3 linked regions of the Caulobacter sp. FWC2 genome follow. The protein of the gene in region 2 interacts with the protein of the main gene of each other region in a pairwise test. Links are inferred from orthologs where the notes say so. Each region holds a gene or a part of one and is shown on either strand. Other genes may lie near its edges.

Region 1 (5,549 bases), 4.4 Mb from region 2 along the record:
GCCCGTCTGGAGATCGCCATGATCAAGGTCGCGGCCCCGCGCCTGGCCCTGAAGATCATCGACGACGCCATCCAGGCCCACGGCGGCGGCGGCGTGACCACCGACTTCGGCCTGGCCAAGGCCTATGCCGGCATCCGCACCCTGCGCCTGGCCGACGGCCCGGACGAGGTGCACCAGCGCACGATCGCCCGCATGGAATACGGCAAGTACGGCGACCTCGTTTACAAGCAGAAGGCCGAGAAGGAAGCGGCTCTGCACGTGCCGGGGATTCGGTAGGTCAGCGCCGCCCCCTCCGTCGCCTATCGGCGACACCTCCCCCATGAAGGGGGAGGAGCAATCACGGACTCTCCTCCCCCTTTATGGGGGAGGGGGACCAGCGAAGCTGGTGGAGGGGGCTTCACCGCCGCAAATTCCGGGCGGACACCCTCGCCTCGCCCGGCGATGATCGCCCGATGAGTCGCCCCGCTCGCCTGCTCCTGGACCGCGCGCCCTCGCCGATCGGCGAGTTGCTGATCGTCACCGACGAGGCCGGCGCCCTGCGCGCGATGGACTTCCAAGACCACGAGCACCGTCTCGACCGCCTGCTGAAAACGCACTACGGCCCGCTGCGTCCCGAGCCTGGCGCGACGCCGGTCGCTATCCGCGACGCCATCACCGCCTACTTCGCCGGCCAGTTCGAAGCCCTGAACACCCTCGCTTGGGTCACCAACGGCACGGCCTTCCAGCACGCGGTGTGGACGGCCCTGACGCGGATCCCGGCTGGTGAGACGATCACCTATTCGGAGCTTGCCCGTCGCGCCGGGCGTCCGCTAGCGGTCCGCGCCGCCGGCCACGCCAACGGCTCAAACCCGCTCAGCATCGTCGCGCCCTGCCACCGGGTGATCGGCATGGACGGGGCGCTGACCGGCTACGGCGGCGGAATCGATCGCAAACGCTGGCTGCTCGCGCACGAGAAGGCGCTTTAGGCCAGTCGCGCGCCTTCCAGCACCACGCGGCCGATATTGAAGAACGGCAGGCTGAGCGTGATGCCGATCAGGGCGTTGAACACCATCGCGCCGCTGTTGTAGCGCCCGGCCTCGCCGTCCATCGCCGCCGAGATCGCCCTTCCCGCCGCCGCGCCCAGCCAGGCGACGGCCAAGGCTAACGCCATGGCCGCTCCGATGCGCGGCTGGTAGCCGAGATAGAGCGCCGCCACGCCGTGCGAGGCGATCAGCACCCCGCCCAAGGCCCGGCCCTCGGCGAACAGCGGCGGCTTGGGCGTGTCGTCGTCGGCCAGCCCCGCCAGGCCGAGCATGGTCTGCGGCCGGGCCAGGATCATGCCGCCCAGGCTCCCGCCGATGACGCAGGCCAGGACCGCCAGGAACAGCGACAGGACGTAGCTCGACATAGGCCTTGGAACTCCTGTTATTCTCGACGTTATTCGGGCGCGCGGCAGACAGCCTCGACGTTGAAGCCGTCCGGGTCCAGAACGAACGCGCCGTAATAGTCCTTATCGTAATGTGGGCGAAGTCCGGGCGAACCATTGTCTTTCCCGCCAGCCTTCAGCGCCGCTTCGTAAAAGGCGTCGACCTGGGCGCGGGTTTCCGCGGCGAAGGCGACGTGAAGCTTGCCCTGCGTCGTGTCGTGGCCGGAAACCCAGAACATCGGCCGCTCGCGGCCATAACCCGCCACGTCGACGCCGTTGGTGAATTCCTTGGGCACGACATAGAGCTGGCGGATCCCCAGCGGCGCCAGGGCGGCGTCATAAAAGGCGGCCGACCGGGTGAAATCGCTCACCCCAAGCCCCATATGATCGAACATCAGCGGTCTCCCCTTGGTCAGGCGACGCAAAAACTTCGCCCACCCTGTCCTTGACTCAACCGAGCGCGCTGCCTAACTCACGCCCAGCGTTGGCACTCGATGGGAGCGACTGCTAACAGCCTCGCTCCCCGATCCAGCGCAGCCTTTATTTGAAACCGTTCCGACGGAGAACACCCATGAAATTTCGTCCCCTGGGCGACCGCGTCCTCGTGAAGCGCGTCGAAGAAGAAACCAAGACCAAGGGCGGGATCATCATCCCCGACACCGCCAAGGAAAAGCCGCAAGAAGGCGAAGTCGTCGCCGTCGGTCCCGGCGCGCGTAACGACAAGGGCGACGTCGTCGCTCTCGACGTGAAGGCTGGTGATCGCATCCTGTTCGGCAAGTGGTCGGGCACGGAAGTGAAGGTCGACGGTCAGGACCTCCTGATCATGAAGGAAAGCGACGTCCTGGGCGTGGTCGAGGCCTAAGCCTCCTCCGTCCTCTTCGCTTTCGACCCCTAGTTTCTCTTTTAGAAGGGCTCATACACATGGCCGCTAAAGACGTTTATTTCTCTTCGGACGCGCGCGACAAGATGCTGCGCGGCGTCAACATCCTCGCCAACGCGGTGAAGGTGACCCTGGGCCCCAAGGGCCGCAACGTCGTGATCGAAAAGTCCTTCGGCGCCCCGCGCTCGACCAAGGACGGCGTCTCGGTCGCCAAGGAAATCGAACTGAGCGATCGTTTCGAGAACCTCGGCGCGCAAATGATCCGCGAAGTGGCCTCGAAGACCAACGACAAGGCCGGTGACGGCACCACGACCGCCACGGTCCTGGCCCAGGCCATCGTGCAAGAAGGCCTGAAGTCGGTCGCCGCCGGCATGAACCCGATGGACCTGAAGCGCGGCATCGACAAGGCCGTCGCCATCGTCGTCGCCGAGATCAAGGCGTCGTCGAAGAAGGTCACCACCAACACCGAAATCGCTCAGGTCGGCACCATCTCGGCCAACGGCGACAAGGAAGTTGGCGACATGATCGCCAAGGCCATGGACAAGGTCGGCAACGAAGGCGTCATCACCGTCGAAGAAGCCAAGACCGCCGAGACCGAACTCGACGTCGTCGAAGGCATGCAGTTCGACCGCGGCTACCTGTCGCCGTACTTCATCACCAACGCCGACAAGATGGAAGTTCAGCTCGAAGAGCCGCTCATCCTGCTGTTCGAAAAGAAGCTGTCGTCGCTGCAGCCGCTGCTGCCGGTGCTGGAAGCCGTCGTCCAGTCGGGCCGCCCGCTGGTCATCATCGCTGAAGACGTCGAAGGCGAGGCCCTGGCCACGCTGGTCGTCAACAAGCTGCGTGGCGGCCTGCGCGTCGCCGCCGTCAAGGCTCCGGGCTTCGGCGATCGCCGCAAGGCCATGCTGGAAGACCTGGCCATCCTGACCGGCGCTCAAGTCGTGTCGGAAGACCTGGGCATCAAGCTCGAGAACGTGTCGCTCGACATGCTCGGCAAGGCCAAGAAGGTCTCGATCACCAAGGACGACACCACGATCGTGGACGGCATCGGTGAAAAGGACGCGATCGAAGCCCGTATCGCCCAGATCAAGCGCCAGATCGAAGACACCACGTCGGACTACGACAAGGAAAAGCTGCAAGAACGCCTGGCCAAGCTGGCCGGCGGCGTTGCGGTCATCCGCGTCGGCGGCTCGACCGAAGTCGAAGTGAAGGAAAAGAAGGACCGCGTCGACGACGCCCTCAACGCGACCCGCGCGGCCGCCGATGAAGGCATCGTCCCGGGCGGCGGCACGGCTCTGCTGAAGGCTTCGCAAGCCCTGGCCGGCCTGACCGGCGACAACGCCGACCAGACCGCTGGCATCGCCATCGTCCGTCGCGCCCTGCAGGCCCCGATCCGTCAGATCGCCGAAAACGCCGGCGTCGAAGGCTCGATCGTGGTCGGCAAGGTTCTGGAAAGCACCAGCGCCTCGTTCGGCTTCAACGCCCAGACCGAGCAATATGTCGACCTGATCGCCGACGGCGTCATCGACCCGGCCAAGGTGGTCCGCACCGCTCTGCAAGACGCCGCTTCTGTGGCCGGCCTGCTGATCACCACGGAAGCCGCCATCGTCGAAGCCCCGAAGAAGAACGCCGGTGGCGCTCCGGGCGGCGGCATGCCGGGCGGCATGGGCGACATGGATTTCTAAGAAGTCCTGTCGGCTAAACGCTGAAATGATTGAGGGCGGGGCCGCGAGGCTCCGCCCTTTTTCTTTGTCCGCATGACGACGGTTTCACACTCCCGTGACGCGCGAGAACCAAGGCGAAGGTTCGACGTTAATCTTCCGCTCACGTTGCAGAGCATGGAGGCTGAAATGTCGCTCGTGCGTTTGTATCCCGCCCAGCGCCGTCGCCGCGCGTCGCGAACCAGCCTCATCCTGGTGGGCGTCTCGGCTTGGCTTGTGCTGGGCCTGGTCAGCCAGGCAGCGTTCCAGCTGATCGGCTAGAGGCCCTATCCGCGAGGCCTGGCGAGCGCTACATGCGCCTCTATGTTCCGCCAACGCCCCGACGCCGATCTGATCGTTCAAGGCTGGGTCATCGGCGTGATGGTCGAAGTCGCGGGCGAGCGCCTGCCGGTCCGTCACTACTTCGCGGTCGGAAAGTCGGATCGCGCCCAGGCCGAGTGGGCGGCCGTGGACCTGGCGATGAACGCCGGCTCGGTGGCCTCAAGCCCCGTCAAAGGCCAGGAGCCCGTCGAGGCGCTGCGCGAGATCGTCGCCTACCGGATGCGTGAGCTGGGCCTCAAGCCCGGCGAGGCCCGCGCCCTGGGCGACAAGAACCCGAGGCGCTGGCTCTCGCTCTAGACCCTAGTGATGCTTGCCGCCGCCACCGCAGGCGCCGCAGCCGCCCTTGCTGCCGCCGCCATGATAGCCGCCGCCGATGTGGATCGAGGACGACGCAGAGGCTGAGGCCGACGCCGAGCTCGACGCATAGCCGCTCGAAGAGCTGCCGGCGTAGCCGCCCGCATAGCCGCCACCGCCTGCCAGGCCAGGACCGCCGTAACCGCCGCCACGCCCGCCCGACTGCGCGCCGACATAGCCCATCGGCAGGGGCGGCGGCTCGATATAGTTGCCCCACGCCGAGCTGCCGACGGAACCCGCGTTCCAGCCGCCGCCTGCGCTATAGCGCGAGCCCGAATAGTCGCTCGAATACTCGTAGGACGAGCGCTCGCGGCTCTCCTCGTAATAGCTGTCCTCGTAGCGTTGTCCGCCGCAAGGGCTGCACTGCTGCTGGTAGACCGCGCCTCCGCAGACGCGGGGCTGGCAGCCGCCCTGCTGCTGGACCGGCACATAGACCGGGCGGTCCACCGGGCGGTCGACATAGACGTAGACCGGCACCTGAATGATCCTGTCGACCACCTCACCGCCCGGGCCTGAACAGGCCTGCTGGCACGGCGTGACCGTCGGGGCCGGGGTCGGAACGGGACGGTCCACAGGGACGGGGCGATCCACGGGAACCGGACGATCCACATAGACCGGACGATCCACCGGCACTTCCACGCGCTTTTCGACGATCTTCTCGACAATCTTCTCGACCGGACGGTCGATATAGACGGGCCGGTCCACGATCTTCTCGACCGGAACCTGGACCAGCTTCTCGACGGGCACCTCGATACGCTTTTCGACCACGACCGGCCGCTCGATGATCACCGGCTTTTCGACAATCTTCTCGACGATCTGGGTGGTGGGACGGTCGACATAGACCGGCACGCGGCGCTCCACCACGCGG
Region 2 (5,399 bases):
CCAGGGCGTTCAGCCAGGTTGCGTCCGGCGCGCGACCGGCCTCGGCCGCATCGGTCAGCAGCCGCATGCGCTCGCGCTGGGCCTTGTCATAGGCGTTGGCGTTGGCCGCATGGCCAGGCTCGCCAGCGAAGACCAGCCGGTCGAAGAACCGCCGACGCTCGGAGGCGGCTTCCAGAAACAGGCGATCCTGGGCCGGCGTCAACCAGATCGGCCGGACGAGGTCGGCCAGGCGGCCGGGCGAGACGGTCTCGCCCTCAATACGCACGGTGCGGCGGGCGGCCCCACCCTGTTCCACGCCGGTGCCGATGCGGAGGGGAGCATCCTCACCGGACTCGACCTCGGCGGCCACGGCCCAGGCGCGGCCGACGGTCTCGCCGGGCATCCGCCGGCCGACTTCGGCCATGCTGGCGCCTCGCAGCCCCTTTCCGGGACTCAGCAGGCTGATCGCCTCGAGGAGGTTGGTCTTGCCGGCCCCGTTAGCCCCGAACAGGTAGACGCTACGCCCCTCGGTCTCGAGGCTGGCGCGCTCGTAGGAGCGGAAGTCCGTCAAGGTCAGGGAAAGCAAAGCGGCCGACGCCATGGCGCGTTCTTAAGCGGTGTCGCCGGCCGAAGCTACTCAGCCCATCTTGTAGCCGCAGAGCTTGTTGCCATCCAGGTCGCGGAAATAGGCGAAATAGACCTTGGGCATCCGCGCGCCCGGCGCGCCCTCGTCCGTGCCGCCCAGCTCCAGCGCCTTGGCGTGGAAGGCATCGACCTCCTCGACCGTATCGAAAGCGAAGCCGCCCATCATGCCGTTGCCGATGCAGGCCGGATTGCCGTCGTACGGACCCAGCACCCCGAACATGCAGCCATCACCACGATAGAGGCGGCCGCCGGACGGGTGCTCGAACAACGGCTTCATGCCGATCGAGCCCAGCAGGCCGTCATAGAAGGCCTTGGCCTTCTCCAGGTCGTTCGAGCCGACCGTCACGTAGTTAATCTTAGCCATGAGCACCTCCCGTTTTCTTGGAAAACGGACATTAGCGCGCTTATAACCAATCGCAATATGACCCTACGGCAGAGGGCGTCGTGGGCAATGTCGACCCCCGCCCCACGATGCCTCCGCAGTGCGCCAGACAGCAGAACGGGCGCCGAAGCGCCCGCTCTTCGTTCCTCAGGACTCCATCGCGAGATCAGACCCGCAGCGGCATCAGCACGTACTTCACGCCCGGGTCGACCGGATCGACCACCAGGGTCGGGCTGGCCGGGTCGGCGAAGCGGAACTCGGCGATCGGTCCGCCGATCTGGCCGCAGACGTCCAGCAGGTAGCGGGCGTTGAAGCCGATCTCGAAGGGCTCGCCGTCGTAATCAACCTCGACCTCTTCCACGGCCTGGCCGGCTTCCATGTTGCGGACGGTCAGGGTGATGCGGCCCGGCTCGATGGCCAGCTTCACAGAACGGCTCTTCTCGGCCGAGATGGTGGCCACCCGGTCGACAGCCTTGGCGAACAGGTCGTTGTCCAAGGTCAGGATCTTGGCGTTGTCGCGCGGGATGACGCGCAGATAGTCCGGGAAGGCGCCGTCGATGACCTTGGACGTCAGGGCGGCCTGGCCAAACTCGAAGCGGACCTTCTGGGGCGAAAGCTGCAGGTCGACCGTCTCGCCGGCCGATTCCATCAGGCGGCGGGCTTCTGCGATGGTCTTGCGCGGGATGATCACGCCCGGCAGGCCGGCAGCGCCTTCCGGCGCCGGCATCTCGGCCAGGGCCAGGCGGTGGCCGTCGGTGGCCACGGCGCGCAGCTTGGTCTCTCCGCCTTCATTGACCGTGTGGACGTAGAGGCCGTTCAGGTAATAGCGGGTCTCTTCGGTCGAGATCGCGAAGCGGGTCTTGTCGATCAGGCGGATCAGCTCGTTGGTGTCGACCGCGATCCGGCTGGAGAGGCCGTCGCTGCTCATCACCGGGAAGTCGCCGGCCGGCAGCACCGGCAGGTTGAAGCGCGAGCGGCCCGCCTGGATCACCAGGCGCGGATCGTCGCCGCTGAAGCTCAGCGAAACGTCGGCGCCGTCGGGCAGCTTGCGGACGATTTCATACAGGGTGTGGGCCGGCGCCGTGATCTGGCCGGGCACGTCGATCTGGGCGAAGCCCTCGTCGATGATCTCCATGTCCAGATCGGTGGCCGAGAAGGACAGGCGATCGCCCTCGGCCGACAGCAGGATATTCGACAGGATCGGAATGGTGTTGCGCCGCTCGACGACGCTCTGCACGTGACTCAGCGCCTTCAGGAGCGCCGCCCGTTCGATTGTAAGCTTCATAGTCCGGTCCAGATCGTGCGGGCTGAACGCAAGGAATCGCCCGCTACCCCCGTTGAGAATGGACCGCCGACATTATCGCAAAGCGCGGAGGGCGAAAGGGGGCGCGCCCGTCATTCGCGCGCCCCGCGGTCCGAAAAACGAAGCTTTCGGCCTCGTCAGGCCTTCTGGTCGAACGAACCGCCCGAGCTGTCGCCGTCCGCGCCGGCGCCGGCATACGGATTGGCGGCCGCCGAGGGCTCGTTGGCGGAGGGGCCGGTCGAGCCCTTAGCCGCCACGGCGACCATGGCCGGACGCACCAGGCGCCCCATCAGCTCGTAGCCGGCCTGCAGCACGGTGATCACGCCGCCGGCGGCGACGTCGGTCGCCGGCTGCTCCATCACGGCCTGGTGCAGGTGCGGATCGAACTTCTCGCCCTTGGCCGGCGCGATCTGCTTGAGGCCATTGCGTTCGAAGGCGCCGAGCAGCTCCTTCTCGGTCATCTCGACGCCGATGATGAAGTTCTTCACCGCCGCGTCGGTCGAGTCCTTGGGGCTGTGGGCCGTGGCGCGCGACAGGTTGTCGGCGACGCCCAGCAGGTCGCGGCCGAACTTCTGGATCGCGTAGGCGCGGGCGTCGTTCATCTCGCGCTCGGCGCGGCGCTTGGTGTTCTCCGCCTCGGCGGCGTAGCGCAGGGCCTGCTCCTTGAGCGCGGCCACTTCCAGCTGCAGCGCCGCGATCTCCTGCGACGCATCGCCAAAGTCTTCCGCGCCCTCGAAGGCGATGTCTTCAGCCGGCGTTTGCTCGTCGGTCATCTCGTACAGTCCTTATCCATCCATCATCCGTCCGAGCACCCGGGCGGTGTAGTCCACCAACGGAATGACTCGGGCGTAGTTCAAACGCGCGGGCCCGATCACGCCGATCGCGCCCAGCACCTTCTGTCGGCCCGTCATATAGGGCGCCGCGATCACCGAGGAACCCGAAAGCGAAAAGAGCCGCGTCTCCGCTCCGATATAGATGCGCACGCCCTCGGCGTCACGGACGTCGTCCAGCAGGCCGATCAGCTGGCCCTTCTGCTCCAGGTCGTCGAACAGCTGGCGCACGCGGTCGATGTCCTCGCGGGCCCGAGCGTTGACCAGGAGGTTCCCCTGCCCTCGCACGATCAGCGAGCGGGCGTCGCCCTCGCCGCCGCTCCAGGCGGCCAGCCCGTCCTCGACCAGGCGGGCGGCGGTCTCGTCCAGCTGGCGACGGGCGATGTCCAGCTCGCCGCCCATCTCGCTGCGCGCCTCGGACAGGGTGCGGCCGCGCAGGCGGGCGTTGAGGAAGTTGCTGGCCTCCTGAAGCGCCGAGGGCGTCACGCCGGGAGCCTGGCGCATCAGCCGGTTCTCGACCTGGCCGTCCTCGAACACCATGACCGCCAGCACCTGGCCGCCGCCCAGCGGCACGAACTCCACATGCTTGACCCCGCCTTCGCGGACGGGGGTGACGACGATGCCCGCCCCGCCGGCCAGGCCGGAGAGGATGGACGAGGCCTCGCCCAGGGCTTCCTCGAACGAGCGCCCCTTCACGGCCAGCCGCGCCTCGATGGCGCGCTTTTCCTCTTCGCCGATGTCGCCGACTTCCAGAAAGCCGTCGACGAACATCCGCAGGCCCGCGTGGGTCGGCATCCGACCGGCGCTGGTGTGAGGGGCGTCCAGCAGGCCCAGTTGCGCCAGGTCCTGCATGGTGTTGCGGATCGACGCCGGCGACAAAGCCAGGCCGCCCTTGGAAATGGTGCGCGACCCGACCGGCTCGCCGGTCTCCAGGTACGACTCCACCACCCGGCGGAAGATATCGCGGGCGCGGCTGTCCATCTCGCCAAGACCAGGCGCGGGGACGATCGGACCAGGGAAGAGATGCGTCATGTTCTAAAAGGCCATGAGGGGCGTGTCGTTTGGGACCCGGTCGGCGGACAAAAGCGGTCGGCCTCTTTCAACCGCGCCTCGCAATAGGATAAGCGGCCTGACACACACATTCAAAGCCCCTCCCTTTTCTAAAGACCGGAGTTTCTAGCATGCGTCCGTCCGAACGCGCCCCCGACCAGCTGCGCGCCGTTACGCTGGAAACTGGCGTCAACCGCTACGCCGAAGGCTCCTGCCTGATCAGCTTCGGCCACACCAAGGTGCTGGTCACCGCCACGGTCGAAGAAAACGTCCCGGGCTGGATGCGCAACAAGGGCGCCGGCTGGGTCACCGCCGAGTACGGCATGCTGCCCCGCGCCACCCACACCCGCGGCCGCCGCGAAGCCGCCGCCGGCAAGCAGACCGGCCGCACCCAGGAGATTCAGCGCCTGATCGGCCGCAGCTTGCGCGCCGTCGTCGACCTGAAGGCCCTGGGCGAACGCCAGATCAGCCTGGACTGCGACGTCATCCAGGCCGACGGCGGCACCCGCACCGCCGCCATCACCGGCGCCTGGGTCGCCCTGCGCCTGGCGGTCAACTACCTGCTGGCCGAAGGCGTGCTGAAGACCGACCCGATTCTGGGCCAGGTGGCGGCCGTCTCGTGCGGCGTCTTCAAGGACACCCCCGTCCTCGATCTCGACTACGAGGAAGACTCCAGCGCCGAGGCCGACAGCAACTTCGTCCTGACCGGTGTGGGCGACATCGTCGAGATCCAGGCCACCGGCGAAAAGCGCGGCTTCACTCGCGCCGAGTTCGAGACCCTGTTCGGCCTGGCCGAGAAGGGCATCAACGAGCTGTTCGTCATCCAACGGGCGGCGATCGAAGCCTAACGGCCGCCGTCCTTCCCGCAAGAAGAACGGGGTGGCCGCGCCATCCCGTTCGGGCCGCACTTGCCGGAACGGGGTAACGGTCCCAGATTCCAGATCCAAGGATTCAGGAGTTCTGCGTGACCACCCCGTTCGAAGGCCATGAAGTCGAAGCCCGCCTGCGCCCGTCGGCGGAGGCCTATCGCTTCGACCTGGACCAGGCGCTGGCCTCTATGGTGGCGCTGGAAGCGACCGTCCCGCCCGACGCCTATACGGCGGGCATCCTGGGGACCGAGCGCGTCGGCAATGGCGTGGTCATCGGCCCCGGCGGCCTGGTGCTGACCATGGCCTATCTGATCACCGAGGCGACGGATGTCATCCTCACC
Region 3 (5,588 bases), 860 kb from region 2 along the record:
AGATCGGCATCGTCACCCACGCCAAGTTCATCCGCGAGACCCTGGCCTTGCTGGACAAGGTTCCAGGCTCGCCGGTCACCCAGGCGCGGCTAAGCAAGCCGGAACCGAGCATACCCGGCGCGGTCGCGGCGGTGGCGATCTCGGCCAATGCGATGGGCGCTTCGCACTAGGACTCTAACATTTAGAGCGTAGCGGGCGCCGAAACCGCTCACACTTTCGGCTGCCACGCTCTAGGACTATTTCGGAACGCGATGCGCGCCAGGCCCGTTCTTGTGGGGAGTTCAACACCACACACAGGAGTGAGCCATGAGCACCAATCGTGTCGAAGGCGCTATCGACAAGGGCGTGGGCGCCGTCAAGGAAGCCGCTGGCAAGGCCACCGGCAACGAACGCCTCGAAGCCGAAGGCGCCGTCCAGAAAGCCAAGGGCGACGTGCAGAACAAGGTCGGCCAGGCTCAGGACAAGATCGGCGACGCGATCAAGAAGTGAACGCCGAGCTATGACTAGACGAAACGGCCGCCGGAGCGATCCGGCGGCCGTTTTCGTTTTGGACGGGGGCCGCCTGTCAGGCGTCCGCTTCCTCGTACGTCGCCGCATAGGCCACTGGGAAGTTCACCGACCTGGCGATGAAGCAGACCTTGTGGATCTCATGGTGGATGGCGTCGGCCTTCGCGAGGTCCGCGCCGCGCTCTACCCGGATATGGGGCTTCAGCGTCGCGCTCAGGAAGCGGCCGGCGCCGTCGGGCGTGCTCTCGCCGACGCCGATCGGCTGGTCCCGGTAGCCGCGCACCACGATCCCGGCCACCGAGGCCAGGTGCAGGTACCACAGCATGTGGCAGGCGCTTAGCGAGGACAGCAGCAGGTCTTCGGGATTGTGCAGCGTCGGATCGCCGCCCAGAAGCGGATCGTTGGAGCAGGGGACGGGCGGCTTGCCGGGCGTGGCGATGGTCCAGGTCCGGTCATAGCCGCGATAGGTCTTCGTGCCCTGGCCCCGATCGCCGGTCCATTCGATCAGGCTGGTATAGTCGTGCTGCTTGGCCATCGGACGCTCCTCGGACCATTGGACGCTTAGCGCGATTCCGCCGGCCCGAGGCGCGTGGAGCGCTTACCCGTAGATGACCGAAATCGTCTCGGCCACGCAGGCCGGGCGTTCCTCGCCCTCGATCTCGATGGTGCACTCGTTCTTCATCTGCAGGCCGCCCGACTTGGGCTCGGCCGACAGCAGCTTCTGGCGCATGCGCACGCGCTTGCCGACCCGGACCATGCCGGTGAAGCGGACCTTGTCGCAGCCATAGTTGATGCCGCGCGTGACGCCGGTGACGCGCAGGATGTCCGCGCCCAGCATCGGGATCAGCGACAGGGTCAGGTAGCCGTGGGCGATCGGACCGCCGATCTCGCGGGTGGCGCGCTCGACGTCGACGTGGATCCACTGGTGGTCACCGGTGGCCTCGGCGAACAGGTTGACGCGCTCCTGGGTGACCTCGACCCAGTCGGACACGCCGATCTCCTGGCCAACCAGGCTGGCGACGTCAGCGTAGGCGACTTCCTTCATGGTGTTTTCTCTCCCTCGAACAGTTGTTCGGATGGATCGCATGGGACAGCAGTCACGGCAAGCTTTCCCCTCCCCCTTCGATGGGGGAGGGGCAGGGGGGGATGCGGCGGTTGATGCCGCGCAATTCCGTCAAGCGGTGTCACCCCCATCCCCGACCCTTCCCCCATCAAAGGGGGAAGGGGGCTAAATGAAGGTCGAAACCACCAGCCAGACATTCGCCGCCGAGATCACCACGAACAGGAACCAGGCCACGGTCTTGGTGATCCAGCCGTTGGCGAAGGTCCCCATCAGCGCCTTGTCGTCGGTGAAGCGCAGCAGCGGCCAGATGGCGAACGGCAGTTGGGCGCTCAGCACCACCTGGGTCAGCACCAGCAGCTTGCCGACCGAGTGCTCGCCCAGGGTCAGCACGCCGATCAGGGCCGGGACGATGGCCAGGCCCCGGGTGATCAGCCGCCGCTGCCAGCAGGGGATCTTCAGGTCCAGGAACCCCTCCAGGATCACCTGGCCGGCGATGGTGCCGGTGAAGGTCGAGCTCTGGCCCGAGGCGAACAGGGCGATGGCGAACAGTACGCCGGCCAGCGCGCCGCCGGTGATGGGGGCCAGCAGTTTGTGCGCCTCCTCGATGCCAGCGACTTCCGTCAGGCCGGATCCGTGGAAGGCCGAAGCCGCCAGGACCAGGATCGCGGCGTTGATGAACAGGGCCAGCAGCAGCGAGACGACGGTGTCGATGGTCGACAGGCGGATCGCGGCCCGCTTGCCCGGCGTGTCGGTCGGCGTCATCCGCGTCTGCACGATCGCCGAGTGCAGATAGAGGTTATGCGGCATGATCGTCGCGCCCAGGATGCCGATCGCCAGATAGAGCGCGTTGCCCTGCTTCAGCGCGTCCAGCGAGGGAACCAGACCCCGCGCGACGTCGCCGGCATTGGGCGGGGCCAGGATCAGTTGAACGAGGAAGCAGATCCCGATCGTCGAGATCAGGCCCAGGATGATCGCCTCCAGCTGCCGGAAACCCTTGCCCTTCAGGCCCAGCACGATGACCGTGTCCAGGGCGGTCAGCAGCGCGCCGCCCCACAGCGGAATGCCCAGCAGCAGTTTGAAGGCCAGGGCGCTGCCCAGCACCTCGGCGATGTCGCAGGCGATGATGGCCAGCTCGGCCAGCAGCCACTGTATCCGCACCGCGCGCGGCCCGAACCGCTCGCGCGACATCCGCGCCAGGTCCATGCCGGTGACCAGGCCCAGCCGCATCGACAGGGTCTGCAGCACGATCGCCGCCAGGCTGGACAGCACCACCACGAACAGCAGGGACGTGCCGTAGCGCGAGCCGGCTTCGATGTCGGTCGCCCAGTTGCCGGGATCCATGTAGCCGACGCTGACCAGCAGGCCGGGCCCGGCCACCCGCAGCATTCGCTTCCAGGCCGGCAGACCATCGGGCACGGCGACGGCGCCGCGGACCTCGGCCGGACAGAACGGGGCGGTGGCGGTCTTGGGCAGGCGGTCGAGGAGGGCTGCGAGCATGGCCAAGCGTTACCGTGGATTCGCCGGACTTATAGAACCAAAGGCGCGGCTTAGCGCTCCAACGCCGCGCGTGCGGCCTCGGGCAGCAGGCTGACGGCCTCATCCAGCAAGGTTCGCCACGTCTCGCCGCGCTCGCGGGCCTCGGCATAGGCGTCGCGCAGGGCGAAGGGGTCGTCCTGGGCTAGCGCCTGAATCAATGCGGCCGCCTGTTCGAGATCCTTCCGCCGCTTCGGGTTGGCTTGGCTGCGTTTGCGCGAGATGATCAGCTTGTGCACCGCGTAACGCGCCGGGGCGGGAACGCGCACCAGCACGCCGTCGCCATGCAATACGGCGGCTTCGATGGTTTCCCGCAGCAGGAAATCCAGGAAGCGCAGGGGCGTGGCGTCAGTCTTCAAGGCGTCGAGGCGTGATGTCTCCTCGTCGCCCGCGTGCCGGCTGGTGGTCAGAACGTCGACCGCGTAGCCGTCGGGGGTGCGGTAGGTCGCGCTCTTGCTGGGGTCCAGCTTGGGTACGGGAGAGAAGGCCGTATCGGCCGTGCGTAGAACCTCCAGGAACGACCGGTCTAGCCCGTCATCCAGCGCCATTGAGATCCCATAGTCCTGCGCGATGTCGAGGTCGCCGGTCCTCACCGCCTGGGCGGGCAGCGCAAAGCCCAGCAGGGCGCCGTAGGTCTGGAAGGCAACGGTGCCGACGATCGCCGCGCGCAAGCGGAAGACGCCGGCCTGGGCGAGCGCTTGGAGGAGGCGGCCCGTTCGCTCGTCCGGCGCATGAAGTCCGGCCCCGCGCAGGGCGCGCACCAGCATGCGCCGACCGTCCGCCGCGCTCTTCAGGGATTTGGCGCGTTCGATGGTCTCGAGCAGTTCGGGTGTTTCGGGACCCAGGTAGCGCTCGGGGCGCTGGCCTTCCACCTGCCTGGACCGGACATACCAGTAGAAGCGTCCCTTGCGTTCGCGACGTAGGAAGTTTGCCCCCTCGCCAAACTCCGCGATCTGCGCGGCGCGCAACTGGTCGAGAAGCTCGGCGACATTGGTATGGATCGCCAGGGGAAGGCGCGGAAGGGTCACGACATCACCGTTGCCACCACTTCCGATAAAGTGGTGGCAACTTTTCGGAAAATCAACAGGAAGATTGACCTAGACGATCCGGCTCTCGCCTTTGCCCCAGTACGCATCCCGGATCAGCCGCTTGTAGAGCTTGCCGGTCGGATGCCTGGGCAGCTCAGCCATGAAGTCGATGCGGCGCGGCGACTTCACGTGGCTGAGATTGGCGCGGGCGAAGGCCATCAGTTCGGCGGCGAGGGCGGTCTGGTCCTCGGCGTGGTCCATGGGCTGGATGACGGCCACGACCTTCTCGCCCATCTCTTCGCAGGGCGCCCCGACCACGGCGGCGTCGGCGACCTTGGGGTGGGTGATCAGCAGGTTCTCGATCTCCTGCGGATAGATGTTCACCCCGCCCGAAATGATCATGAAGCTCTTGCGGTCGGTCAGGTAGAGATAGCCCTCTTCGTCCGCCCAGCCCACGTCGCCCAGGGTTGTCCAGCCGTGCTTGTTGTAGCTCTCGGCGGTCTTTTCCGGGGCGTTGTGGTAGTTCACCGCCGGGCCGTTGGCGAAATAGACCGCGCCCTCGGTGCGCGGGGGGACCAGGTCGCCGGCCTCGTCGCAGATGCGCAGCTCGCCCAGCACCGCCTGGCCGACGCTGCCCTTGTGGGTCAGCCAGTTCTCGGAATTGATCCAGCAGAAGCCGTTGCCCTCGGTGCCGGCGTAGTACTCGTAGATCACCGGCCCCCACCAGGCGATCATCTGCTCCTTGACGGGGATCGGGCAGGGAGCGGCGGCGTGGACCGCCGATTTCATCGACGACACGTCGTACTTTGCGCGGACCTCTTCCGGCAGCTTCAGCATCCGGACGAAGTGGGTCGGGACGAACTGGCCGCAATTGACCTTGTGGCGCTCGATAAGGGCAAGGGCCGTCTCGGGATCGAACTTCTCCAGCACGATCATCGTGCCGCCCAGCTTGTGGACGCTCATGCACCAGCGCAGCGGAGCGGCGTGGTAGAGCGGGGCGGGCGAGATGTAGATGCTGTCGCCCGAGAAGCCGAACAGGCCCTGGGCCATCATCTGCAAGGCGTTGGGCGCGTCGATCGGGCCGCCGTTCAGGGCCGGCTTTACGCCCTTGGGCCGGCCGGTGGTGCCGGACGAATAGAGCATGTCCGAGCCGGCGCTTTCATCGGCGATCGGCGTGGTCGGCTCGTCGGCGCGGGCCTGCTCGAAGTCGGCATAGGCGCCGTATGTCCCGCCGACCGCGAACAGGGTCAGGTCCGGGACCAGCCGGGCCACCTCGTCGATCAGCGGGCCCATGGCGGTCGAGGTGATGAACACCTTCGCCCCGCAGTCCTTGAGGATGTATTCGACCTCGGCGGCGGTCAGCTTGGTCGAGACGCAGACGAAATACAGCCCCGCCCGCTGCGCCGCCCAGGCGACCTCGAAGAAGCGGGCGTTGTTCTCCATCAGGATGGCGATGA

Evidence for each region. Proteins that work in one complex are often made in the same cells at the same time.
Region 1: the proteins of grpE (region 2) and groL interact in binary tests that used the Escherichia coli proteins (3 or more experiments, as listed by UniProt). The link is inferred for Caulobacter sp. FWC2 from one-to-one orthologs.
Region 3: the proteins of grpE (region 2) and CSW62_RS19485 interact in binary tests that used the Escherichia coli proteins (3 or more experiments, as listed by UniProt). The link is inferred for Caulobacter sp. FWC2 from one-to-one orthologs.

The regions. Positions count from the first base shown.
Region 1 is NZ_PEBF01000001.1:581,197-586,745, reverse strand. The notes cover bases 1,786-4,648. They hold groL (chaperonin GroEL), read left to right. Parts: upstream 1,786-2,326; coding sequence 2,327-3,970; downstream 3,971-4,648. Other genes in these bases: CSW62_RS02800 (IMCp domain-containing protein), read right to left, coding at 4,628-4,648; CSW62_RS02805 (hypothetical protein), read left to right, coding at 4,310-4,624; CSW62_RS26740 (hypothetical protein), read left to right, coding at 4,136-4,267; groES (co-chaperone GroES), read left to right, coding at 1,977-2,267; CSW62_RS02820 (VOC family protein), read right to left, coding at 1,786-1,800. Outside these bases: CSW62_RS02835 (acyl-CoA dehydrogenase family protein), read left to right, coding at 1-276; CSW62_RS02830 (methylated-DNA--[protein]-cysteine S-methyltransferase), read left to right, coding at 453-965; CSW62_RS02825 (DUF4345 family protein), read right to left, coding at 962-1,387; more of CSW62_RS02820, read right to left, coding at 1,417-1,785; more of CSW62_RS02800, read right to left, coding at 4,649-5,549.
Region 2 is NZ_PEBF01000001.1:4,966,576-4,971,974, forward strand. The notes cover bases 1,265-3,977. They hold grpE (nucleotide exchange factor GrpE), read right to left. Parts: upstream 3,083-3,977; coding sequence 2,447-3,082; downstream 1,265-2,446. Other genes in these bases: dnaN (DNA polymerase III subunit beta), read right to left, coding at 1,265-2,291; hrcA (heat-inducible transcriptional repressor HrcA), read right to left, coding at 3,095-3,977. Also shown: DNA replication/repair protein RecF, read right to left, coding at 1-580; CSW62_RS23400 (VOC family protein), read right to left, coding at 617-988; more of dnaN, read right to left, coding at 1,173-1,264; more of hrcA, read right to left, coding at 3,978-4,171; rph (ribonuclease PH), read left to right, coding at 4,321-5,037; CSW62_RS23425 (S1C family serine protease), read left to right, coding at 5,154-5,399. UniProt on the Escherichia coli protein: Participates actively in the response to hyperosmotic and heat shock by preventing the aggregation of stress-denatured proteins, in association with DnaK and GrpE. It is the nucleotide exchange factor for DnaK and may function as a thermosensor.
Region 3 is NZ_PEBF01000001.1:4,107,602-4,113,189, reverse strand. The notes cover bases 902-3,803. They hold CSW62_RS19485 (Nramp family divalent metal transporter), read right to left. Parts: upstream 3,068-3,803; coding sequence 1,736-3,067; downstream 902-1,735. Other genes in these bases: CSW62_RS19480 (GSU2403 family nucleotidyltransferase fold protein), read right to left, coding at 3,118-3,803; CSW62_RS19490 (MaoC family dehydratase), read right to left, coding at 1,106-1,552; CSW62_RS19495 (OsmC family protein), read right to left, coding at 902-1,042. Outside these bases: CSW62_RS19505 (serine protease), read left to right, coding at 1-170; more of CSW62_RS19495, read right to left, coding at 566-901; more of CSW62_RS19480, read right to left, coding at 3,804-4,131; CSW62_RS19475 (acyl-CoA synthetase), read right to left, coding at 4,201-5,588. UniProt on the Escherichia coli protein: H(+)-stimulated, divalent metal cation uptake system. Involved in manganese and iron uptake. Can also transport cadmium, cobalt, zinc and to a lesser extent nickel and copper. Involved in response to reactive oxygen.